DNA from 3 places in the Leptothrix cholodnii SP-6 genome. Region 2 is predicted to be linked to each of the others. Evidence: riboswitches for the same ligand, from Rfam matches in the RefSeq annotation. Region 2 holds a riboswitch; each other region holds the start of a gene.
The links. A riboswitch is a leader RNA that binds a small molecule or an ion and turns the genes downstream of it on or off. The one in region 2 is predicted to bind glycine.
Positions count from the first base shown of each region.

Region 1 (3,266 bases), 1.1 Mb from region 2:
CAGTGGCCGCAATGGCCGAAGACGTGCAGCTGGCTGTTCGGGATCCACTGCGACAGCGTCAGCGAGGTCTGCAGCGGGATCACCTGATCCTCGCGGCCGTGCACGATCAGCGTCTCGTGCGCCAGCGCGCGGATCGCCGCCTCGGGGCTGGCCATCGCGTCGACCCACTGCTGGCGCGGCGCCGGGAACATCGCAGAAAACGATTCCTGGAAACCGGGCCGGATGCTGGCCTGGTAACGCAGCTGCGCCAGCTCGTCGGTGACCAGCTTGCGGCTGAAGGCAAAGGTGTCGAGCAGGTGCCGCATCGCCTCGATCGAGGGCTGGTAGCCCCAGGCGGCGTCCAGCCCCGGCGTCAGCTCGAAGGGCACGCCGACCGAGCCCATCAGCACCAGCCGGCGCACTCGCTGCGGCGCGCGGATCGCCAGCGCCAGCGCCAGCGCGCCGCCGAAGCTGTTGCCGATCAGATCGACCTGCGGCAGGTCGAGCGCGTCGAGCAGGTCGATGGCCTGCTGCACCCAGGTGTCCATCGAATAGGTGATGCCTTCGGGCCGGTCGCTGTAGCCGAAGCCGACCATGTCGGGCGCGATCACACGCCGATCCTGGGCCAACACCGGCATCACCAGCCGCCAGTTGGCCCAGGCGCTGACACCCGGCCCGGAACCGTGGATCAGCAGCACCGGCGGCTGGCCAGGGTGAGCGCGGCCGAGGTCGTGCACGTTGCTGTGAAACGCGCCGGTGCGGATGCGCTGGCCGATTTCGGGGTTGGCGGCGGTGGGGCTCTGCTGCTGGCTCATGCGGTGAGCCTCCTCGTGATCGTTGGGCTACGGAGACCTGGCGATGAGGTCTGACGGTCGCAACGATAGGCAGCGCGAGCCATACTGTCCAATACCGAATATTGCGATCTCGATACCATAAAGGTATCGAGTTAGACCACCCGCCGAAGCCCGCCGATGGACCTCAAGCAGATGCGCTATTTCCTCGCCGTGGCCGAGGAGCGCCACATCGGCCGCGCCGCCGAGCGCCTGCACATGGCGCAGCCGCCGCTGACGCGCCAGATCCACGCGCTCGAAGCCGAGCTGGGCACGGCGCTGTTCATCCGCACCCCCAAGGGCGTGGAGCTGACCGAAGCCGGCCAGACCCTGCTCGACGAGGTGCCCAACCTGCTGACGCTGGCGCAGCGCGCCCGCGAGCGCACCCGCGCCGCCGGCCAGGGCGTAATCGGCCGGCTCGACGTCGGCCTGTTCGGGTCGGGCGTGCTCGACGTCATCCCGCGGCTGCTGGCGCGTTTCCACGCCCAGCGGCCCGAGGTGCGCATCGTGCTGCACACGATGACCAAGGCCGAGCAGCTCGACGCCTTGCGCGAGCGCCGCATCAGCGTCGGCTTCAACCGCCTGGTGCCGCCCGAGCCCGATCTGGTGATCGAGACCGTGCTGCGCGAGCGCATGCGCGTGGCGCTGCCCGACACGCACCGGCTGTGCGCACAGGCCAGCGTGTCCATCCCCGACCTGGCCGGCGAGCCGCTGATCCTCTACCCCAACCTGCCGCTGCCCGGCCTGGCGCAGCAGGTGATGCAGGCGTTTGCGCGCGAGGGCACGCCGCTGCTGGTGGAGCAGGAGGTGGAAGACGTGCTGACCGCCATCGCGCTGGTGGCGGGGGGTTTTGGTGCGTGCATCACCACCGCCAGCAGCGAGAGCCTGCGCCTGCCGGGCGTGGCCTACCGGCCGCTCGAATGTTCGTATCTGAAGGACATCGAGCTGAGCTGCATCCACCGGCGCGGGGATGGGTCGCCGGTGTTGGCGGCGTTTCTGGCGGTGGTGAGGGGGTAGGACGTGGGGACCGGCGCTTGAAGAAACCGTGATGACCTGACGACGTCGATGCGGGTTAACCCGAGCATCGGGCACAATTGCCAGCTTCACCGCAAGGCCGAGGTCACCCGCCGACCGCCTTGCCGGCCACGAGCCCGAGCGGCATCGGGAGAGTCCGCGTGCCACCCGCGCGGCGCCGAAGGAGCAACCGCCCCGGAAACTCTCAGGCAAACGGACCGATGCCGTGGATGAACTCTGCAGAGTTGCCAAACGAGATTTCATGACCACCACCTCATTGCGCCTGGGCTGCATCGCCGCAGCCTGTTTCGCCCTGTCCGCGCACGCAGCGCAGCCCCTCGTCGTCAAGATCGGCCACGTCGCCGCGCTCAGCGGCCCCGCCGCGCACCTCGGGCATGACAACGAGAACGGCGTGCGGATGGCGATCGAGGAACTGAACGCCAAGGGCGTGCAGATCGGCGGCCGTCCGGCCCGCTTCGAGCTGCTCGCCGAGGACGACGCCGGCGACCCGAAGCAGGGTACTGCCGCCGCGCAGAAGCTCGTCGACAACAAGGTCAACGGCGTCGTCGGCCACCTGAACTCGGGCACCGCGATTCCCGCGGCGCGGATCTATGCCGACGCCGGCATCGCGCAGATCGCGCCGTCGGTGACGAACCCGCAGTACACCCGCCAGGGCTTCAAGACGACGTTCCGGATGGTGGCCGACGACGCCCAGCTCGGCGGTGCACTCGGCCGCTACGCGGTGCAGACGCTGAAGGCGAAGACCATCGCGGTCATCGACGACCGCACCGCCTACGGCCAGGGCGTGGCCAGCGAGTTCGAGAAAGCCGCCAAGGCCGCCGGCGCGACGATCGCCAAGCGCGAGTTCACCAGCGACAAGTCGACCGACTTCACCAGCATCCTGACCGGCATCAAGGCGGCCAAGCCCGACGTCATCTTCTACGGTGGCATGGACGGGGTCGCCGGCCCGATGCTGCGGCAGATGAAGCAGCTCGGCATCCGGGCGAAGTTCGTCGGCGGCGACGGCGTCTGCACCGGCGAGCTGCCCAAGCTCGCCTCGGGCCAGATGACCGACGGCCAGGTCGTCTGCGCGATCGCCGGCGGCGTCGACGCGGCGCAGCGGCCGGCGTTCGACAAGTTCAAGGCCGACTTCAAGAAGAAGTTCGGCGCCGAGGTCCAGATCTACTCGCCCTACACCTACGACGCAACCAAGGTGATGGTCGAGGCAATGGTCAAGGCGAAGTCTGCCGACCCGGCCAAGTACCTGCCGGAGCTGCAGAAGATCAGCTACCCCGGCGTCACCGGCACCATCGCGTTCGACGAAAAGGGCGACATCAGGAACGGTGCGCTGACGCTCTACACCTTCAAGGGTGGCCAGCGCGAGGAACTCGGCATCGTTCGCTGACACGGGGCTGCCACAGGTCCGGCTCAGCCGGCCGCTCG
Region 1 is NC_010524.1:3,721,459-3,724,724, forward strand. Features, by position in the region: gene LCHO_RS16670 (alpha/beta fold hydrolase) at 1-794, opposite strand, end outside; gene LCHO_RS16675 (LysR family transcriptional regulator) at 951-1,826, shown strand; glycine riboswitch at 1,962-2,054, shown strand; gene LCHO_RS16680 (branched-chain amino acid ABC transporter substrate-binding protein) at 2,086-3,228, shown strand.
Region 1: linked by a shared signal. The riboswitch ahead of LCHO_RS16680 (branched-chain amino acid ABC transporter substrate-binding protein) and the one ahead of LCHO_RS11880 (D-amino acid dehydrogenase) in region 2 are both predicted to bind glycine.

Region 2 (3,266 bases):
GCACCCGGTGGCGCCCGATGCCCAGCCCCCGAGCGCGCAGCACTGCGCACAGGCGACGGCTGCCATAGACGCGGCCGCTGGCGGCGAACTCGGCCTTCAATTGCGTGCTGACCAAGCAGGCCTTGGGCGCGAGCTTGGCGCGCTGACGGGCACCGTAGTAGCCCGAACGGCTGACGCCCAGCACGCGGCATAGACGCTCGACGGTGACGGCCTTCTTGTGCAGTTGCTCGACGAACTGGTAGCTCATCGAAGCTCGCGGGCAAAGAAGGCCGATGCTTTTTTTAAGATGTCGACGTCGCCGCGCAGTTGCTTGTTCTCGGCCTCAAGCTGGCGGATGCGTTGCTGCTCGGCGGTGAGCGGTTTGCCAATGCCGGGGCGGCCTGCAGCCTCTTCATCGGCTTGCGCCAGCCATCGCCGCACGGCCGTCTCGCCGAGCTTCATGTCGCGGCAGACGTCGCCCACGCTCAAGCCCTGCTCGCGAATCATCTGCACCACTTGCAGCTTGAATTCCGCGTTGAATGTCCTTCGTTCTCTCTTGCTCATGTTCCTCGTCCAGGTGGATTCCACCTATCGAGGTGTCCGGGAAAATTAGACCATGACAGGGAGCCCGTAACCCAGCGACAAGAACCCGTGATCGATTTCCTTCTGGAACCCCGTTCACAGGAAGCAAGCCCGCCACCGTCATGGTTCGCGGGCTTTCTGTTTGGCGATGACGGAAATCGGAAATGGACCCGATTCGGTCACGCGCAGTGCCGAGCCGGGCCGCCGGCCCAAGCCGGTCCTCAGGCGCCGGCAAACGCGAAATCGATCTCCGGCGCCAGCCCGCTGACGATGCGGGCGATGCTCTTGCCCGAGCCGCACGAGTGCGTCCAGCCCAGCGTGCCGTGGCCCGTGTTGAGGAACAGGTTGCGCAGCTTGCTGCGGCCGATGATCGGCACGTTGCTCGGCGTGGCCGGGCGCAGGCCGGTCCAGAACTGCGCCTGCGCGGTGTCACCGGCGCCGGGGAACAGCTCCTCGGTGCGGCGCACGATGGCCTCGCAGCGCACCCGGTTCAGGTCGCGGTCATAGCCGTTCAACTCGGCCGTGCCGGCGATGCGCAGGCGGTCGGTGCCGGGCTGGCCGTCCACGCCGGGCGTGGTCAGGCGCGAGAACACCAGCTTGTATTCGTCGTCGGTCAGCGAGACCTGGTGCGCCTTGGCGGCGTCCTTGACCGGCATCGTCACCGAGTAGCCCTTGGCCGGGTAGATCGGCAGCTCGATGCCCAGCGGACGCGCGTAGAGCGGCGACAGGCTGCCCATCGCCAGCACGTAGGCGTCGGCGCGCAGGCGCTGGAAACGGCCTTCGGCGTCGGTCGCCTCGACGTGGTCGATCTGCCCGCCCACCTCGCGCAGCGCAGTCACGGTGTGGCTCATCAGGAACTGCACGCCGTCGGCCTGGCAGTGTTTGACCAGTTCGCGGGCGAAGCGGTTGGCATCGCCGGATTCGTCTTCCGCCGTGTAGGTGGCGCCGGCCAGTTGCGCGCGGATCGCCGCCAGCGCGGGCTCGATGCGCACGGCTTCGTCGGCCGAGATCACGCGCCGGTCACAGCCCAGTTCGCGCATCTGCGCGGCCGGGGCCTCGGCGCCGTCGAACTCTTTCTGGCTGGTGTAGAAGTGCAGGATGCCCTGCGTGCGCTCGTCGTAGGCCACGCCGATGTCACGCCGCAGCTGCTGCAGCGTGTCGCGGCTGTAGGTGCCGAGCTTGACGATCTGCTCGATGTTGTGGCGCGTGCGCCCGGGCGTACATTCGCGCAGGAACTGCAGCACCCAGCGCCACTGGCGGGCGTCGGCGCGCAGGCGAAACAGCAGCGGCGCGTCTTCCTTGCCCAGCCATTGCAGCACCTTCAGCGGTGCGCTCGGGTTGGCCCAGGGTTCGGCGTGGCTGACCGAGATCTGGCCGCCGTTGGCGAAGCTGGTCTCGGATGCGGGCGTGGCCTGGCGGTCGACGACGGTGACGTCGTGACCTTGCTGGCGCAGGAAATAGGCCGAGGTAACGCCGAGCAGGCCGGCGCCGAGGACGAGGACTTTCATGAGCTGTGCTCCAGGATCGGCCGCACGACACCGTGGCTTCGATGCCATCGGGCCGTGCGTTTGCCGCTCCCCCTGTCCTTGATACCTGAGAGTTTCAGCCGCGCGGCGCTGTGCCGGGGCCTTGCTCCTTCGGTGCGTCACGGGCGTGACGTCTCTCCAGACGGCGTGGTGTGTGTGCAGTGTTGGACCTGAGCGTTCATGGGAGTTTGCGCCTTCGGTGGCCGCGTCATCGACGCGGCACTCTCCTGCAGGGTCGTGAGTCTAGGGCTTTCGATCAGCCCTCGCTGTTCTCAGGGATCGACAGGAATCGTTCGGTCAGCGCCACCCAGTAGGCCGCGCCGATGGCGATGTTGGCGTCGTCGAAGTCGTAGCCGGGGTTGTGCACCATGCAGGCACCCGGGCTCGCGCCATCGCCGTTGCCGATCAGCAGGTAGCTGCCCGGCACGCGTTCGAGCATGAAGGCGAAATCCTCGCTGCCGCTCAGCGCCGGGCCTTGTTGCGTGACGCGGTCGGCGCCGACCAGGTCGATCGCCACCTCGCGTGCGAAGGCGGTTTCCGCCGCGCTGTTGACCAGCACCGCGTAACCCGGCCGCCAGTCGATGCGGGCGGTGACGCCGTAGCTCTGGGCCTGCGCGGCCACCAGCGCCTTGATGCGCTGCGCCAGCAGCACGCGCACCTCGCGGTCGAGCGCACGCACACTCAGCTCCAGCGTGGCGCTGGCCGGGATCACGTTGTTGGCCTTGCCCGCATGCAGCGCACCCACCGTGACCACCGCCATCTGCAGCGGGTCGACGTTGCGCGAGACGATGCTCTGCAGCGCCATCACGATGCCGGCCGCCGCCACGATCGGGTCGGCCGCGCGGTGCGGCATCGCGCCGTGGCCGCCGATGCCGTCGAGCGTGATGGTGGCGTAGTCGCTCGATGCCATCGCCGCGCCTTCGCGCAGCACCAGACGACCCTGCGGCACGCCGGGCATGTTGTGCATCGCGAAGATCGCGTCGCACGGGTAACGCTCGAACAGCCCGTCTTCCATCATGCGCAGCGCGCCGCCGCCACCCTCTTCGGCGGGCTGGAAGATCAGGTTCAGCGTGCCGTTGAAGCGGCCGTGTTCGGCCAGCTGACGGGCAGCGGCCAGCAGCATCGCGGTGTGGCCGTCGTGGCCGCAGGCGTGCATCAGGCCCGGCTTGCAACTGGCCC
Region 2 is NC_010524.1:2,585,273-2,588,538, reverse strand. Features, by position in the region: one part of gene LCHO_RS11890 (IS3 family transposase) at 1-273, opposite strand, end outside; one part of gene LCHO_RS11890 (IS3 family transposase) at 273-543, opposite strand; gene LCHO_RS11880 (D-amino acid dehydrogenase) at 783-2,069, opposite strand; glycine riboswitch at 2,132-2,239, opposite strand; gene LCHO_RS11875 (M20 aminoacylase family protein) at 2,344-3,266, opposite strand, start outside.

Region 3 (3,266 bases), 930 kb from region 2:
CAGCAGGTAGACCGGGATGCCGGCCGCCTTGAGCCGGCCCATCTGGGCGACGAAGAAGATGCCGGTGTTGAAGTCCTTCCAGCCGCCGTCGTAGAGGTCGCCGGCGATGACCATGAAGTCGACCTGCTCGGCGATGGCCTCGCCGACGAGGTTGTCGAAGGCATCGCGGGTGGCCGTGCGCAGGGTCTCGACCGGCGCGTCCTGGTAGGCCGCCAGGCCGACCAGCGGGCTGTCCAGATGGATGTCGGCTGCATGGATGAATCGCACGGTGTCTCCCCCCAACTTGTTCGAGCTGCGCATTGTTGTGCAAGACGGCCACCGACCCGGCGCGCCCGGCCGGCCCCCGACCTGACCGCAACCTGCCCGCTACCATCGCCCCCCGCCCAGCCCGGCCCGGGCCGCCACGCCCACGAAGCCCGGCGGCCACGGGCCATCGATCAAGGAAACACGTGTTCAAGAATCTGTTGATCCACCGCCTGGCCGCCCTGCCGGCGGCCGATGCCGTGCAGGCCGAAGAGGCGCTGGTCGCCCAGTGTTTCGTGCCCTGCGGCGCCAGCCAGCCGGTCTCGCTGGGCTGGGTGCCCCCGCGTGGCGAGGCCCACGGGCCGCTGCTGGAGATCATCGGCGGCCACTGGCTGATGCGGCTGATGATCGAGCAGAAGATGCTGCCCGGCGCGGTGGTCAAGCGCCGCTGCGACGAGATGGCGCAGCGCATCGAGGCCGATACCGGCCGCAAGCCCGGCAAGAAGCAGCGCAAGGAGCTCAAGGACCAGGCCATGCTGGAACTGCTGCCGCAGGCCTTCACCAGGCAGATGTCGCTGCCGGTCTGGATCGCGCCCGAGCAGCGCCTGGTGATGGTCGACACCGCCAGCGCCGGCAAGGCCGACGAGGTCATCAGCCTGCTGACCAAGGGCCTGCCCGGCCTGGCGGTCGAGCCGCTGCACACCGCGCTGTCGCCGGCCGCGGCAATGGCCGACTGGCTGCTCAGCGGCGAGCCGCCGGCCGAGTTCAGCGTCGACCGCGAGTGCGAGCTGAAGTCGGCCGACGAGATGAAATCGGTGGTGCGCTACGCCCGCCACCCGCTCGACACCGACGAGGTGCGCGCCCACATCCAGCTCGGCAAGCGCCCGACGCGCCTGGCGCTGACGTGGAAGGGCCGGGTCTCGTTCGTGCTGACGGACGCGATGCAGGTCAAGAAGCTCGAGTTCCTGGACGGCGTCTACGAAGGCCAGCCGCAGGCCAGCCGCGACGAGGCCTTCGACGCCGATGCGGCCATCGCCACCGGCGAGCTGGTGCGGCTGATCCCGGACCTGATCGAGGCGCTGGGCGGCGAGCAGCAGCCGGGGCAGATGGCCGATGACGGTGTGCCGGCCTTGGCCACGGCGCCGAAGACCGTGGCGCCGCCCGCTGCGTTCACGTCGGCGACCGACGCCGGCCCGGTGGGCGACGATCCGCCGTGGTGATCGGCCGGCCGCGCAGCCGGCGGCTGGGCTACACTTTATTTTGCTAGGAGAGAGCCGCACCCGTGACACGGGCCGTCGGCCGCCGAAGGCGCAGAAGCGGTGTGAGCGCACCGCCTCGAACGCTCAGGCAAAAGGACTGGCAAACGTTCCTGAAAGGAACGTCACCTCACTGGAGAGAGGCTGCCGCTGCGGTATCGCGGCAGTCCACCGAAGGGGCAAGCGGAAGGGCGACACAGCCGCCTACCGTCAATCTCTCAGGTAAAGCGGACAGCGAGGGCAACACCACCGGCAACGGTGGACAACGGATGGCGCCCCCGTCCCTGCCCTCGGAGAAATCTCATGTCCGCTGACACCGCCCTGCTGCAAACCCCGCTGCACGAACTGCACCTCGAACTCGGCGCACGCATGGTGCCGTTCGCCGGCTACGCCATGCCGGTCAACTACCCCGGCGGCATCCTGGCCGAACACCGCCAGTGCCGCAGCGGCGCGGCGCTGTTCGACGTCTCGCACATGGGCCAGGTGCGGCTGATCGGCAGCGATGCCGACCGTGCGCTCGAGAGCCTGGTGCCGGTCGACGTGGTCGATCTGGCGATCGGCAAGCAGCGTTACGCCTTCTTCACCAACGAGGCCGGCGGCCTGCTCGACGACCTGATGATCACGCGCCGCGAGGACGACCTGTTCCTGGTCGTCAACGCCGGCTGCAAGGCGGCCGACATCCGCCACCTGATCACCCACATCGGCCACCGCTGCCAGATCGTGCCGATGCCCGACCACGCCCTGCTGGCGCTGCAAGGCCCGCAGGCCGTGACGGCGCTGGCGCGCCTGAACGCCGGCGTGGCGGGCCTGACCTTCATGAGCGGCGGCCACTTCGCGCTGGCCGGCGCCGACTGTTTCGTGACCCGCTCGGGCTACACCGGCGAGGACGGCTTCGAGATCTCGGTGCCCGCCACCCACGCGGTCGCGCTGGCGCGCAGCCTGCTGGCGCAGCCCGAGGTGCAGCCCGCCGGCCTGGGCGCGCGTGACACCCTGCGGCTCGAAGCCGGCCTGTGCCTGTACGGCCACGACATCCACGCCAGCACCACGCCGGTCGAAGCCGGCCTGACCTGGGCGATCCAGAAGGTGCGCCGCCCCGGTGGCGCGCGTGCCGGCGGTTATCCGGGCGCCAAGGTCATCGAGGGCCAGCTGGCGCAGGGCCCGTCGCACAAACGTGTCGGCCTGGTCGGGCTGGAGCGCGCGCCGGTGCGCGAGGGCGCCACGCTGGTCGACAACCACGGCAGCCACAAGCTCGGCACCGTGACCAGCGGCACCACCGGGCCGAGCGTCAACCAGCCGATCGCGATGGCCTACGTGGCCACCAACCACGCCGGGCCGGGCAACCTGATGTACGCCGAAGTGCGTGGCAAGCGCCTGCCGATGAAAGTGGTGCCGCTGCCGTTTGCGCCGCACCGATACTTCCGGGGTTGAGCGCCGCCTTGGCGGGCCGGTGCTCACGACCCGCCTGATCCGAACCCCTTTCCCGACGGCCGCCAGGCCGGGAATCCACTTTGCCTCCAGGAGCCTTTTCCATGCCTTTCCAGTTCACCCCCGACCATGAATGGATCGACGCCGCCAACCCCGCCGCCGCGGTGGTCGGCATCACCGTGCACGCGCAGGACGCGCTCGGCGACGTCGTGTTCGTCGACCTGCCCGCCGTGGGCGCCACCTTCGCCAAGGGCGACGTGGCCGGTGTCGTCGAATCCGTCAAGGCCGCGGCCGACCTCTACGCCCCGGTGAGCGGCGAAGTGGTCGAAGTCAACGAAGCCC
Region 3 is NC_010524.1:1,657,341-1,660,606, reverse strand. Features, by position in the region: gene LCHO_RS07790 (metallophosphoesterase family protein) at 1-267, opposite strand, end outside; gene LCHO_RS07785 (recombination-associated protein RdgC) at 450-1,463, shown strand; glycine riboswitch at 1,498-1,612, shown strand; glycine riboswitch at 1,623-1,744, shown strand; gene gcvT (glycine cleavage system aminomethyltransferase GcvT) at 1,803-2,927, shown strand; gene gcvH (glycine cleavage system protein GcvH) at 3,029-3,266, shown strand, end outside.
Region 3: linked by a shared signal. The riboswitch ahead of gcvT (glycine cleavage system aminomethyltransferase GcvT) and the one ahead of LCHO_RS11880 (D-amino acid dehydrogenase) in region 2 are both predicted to bind glycine.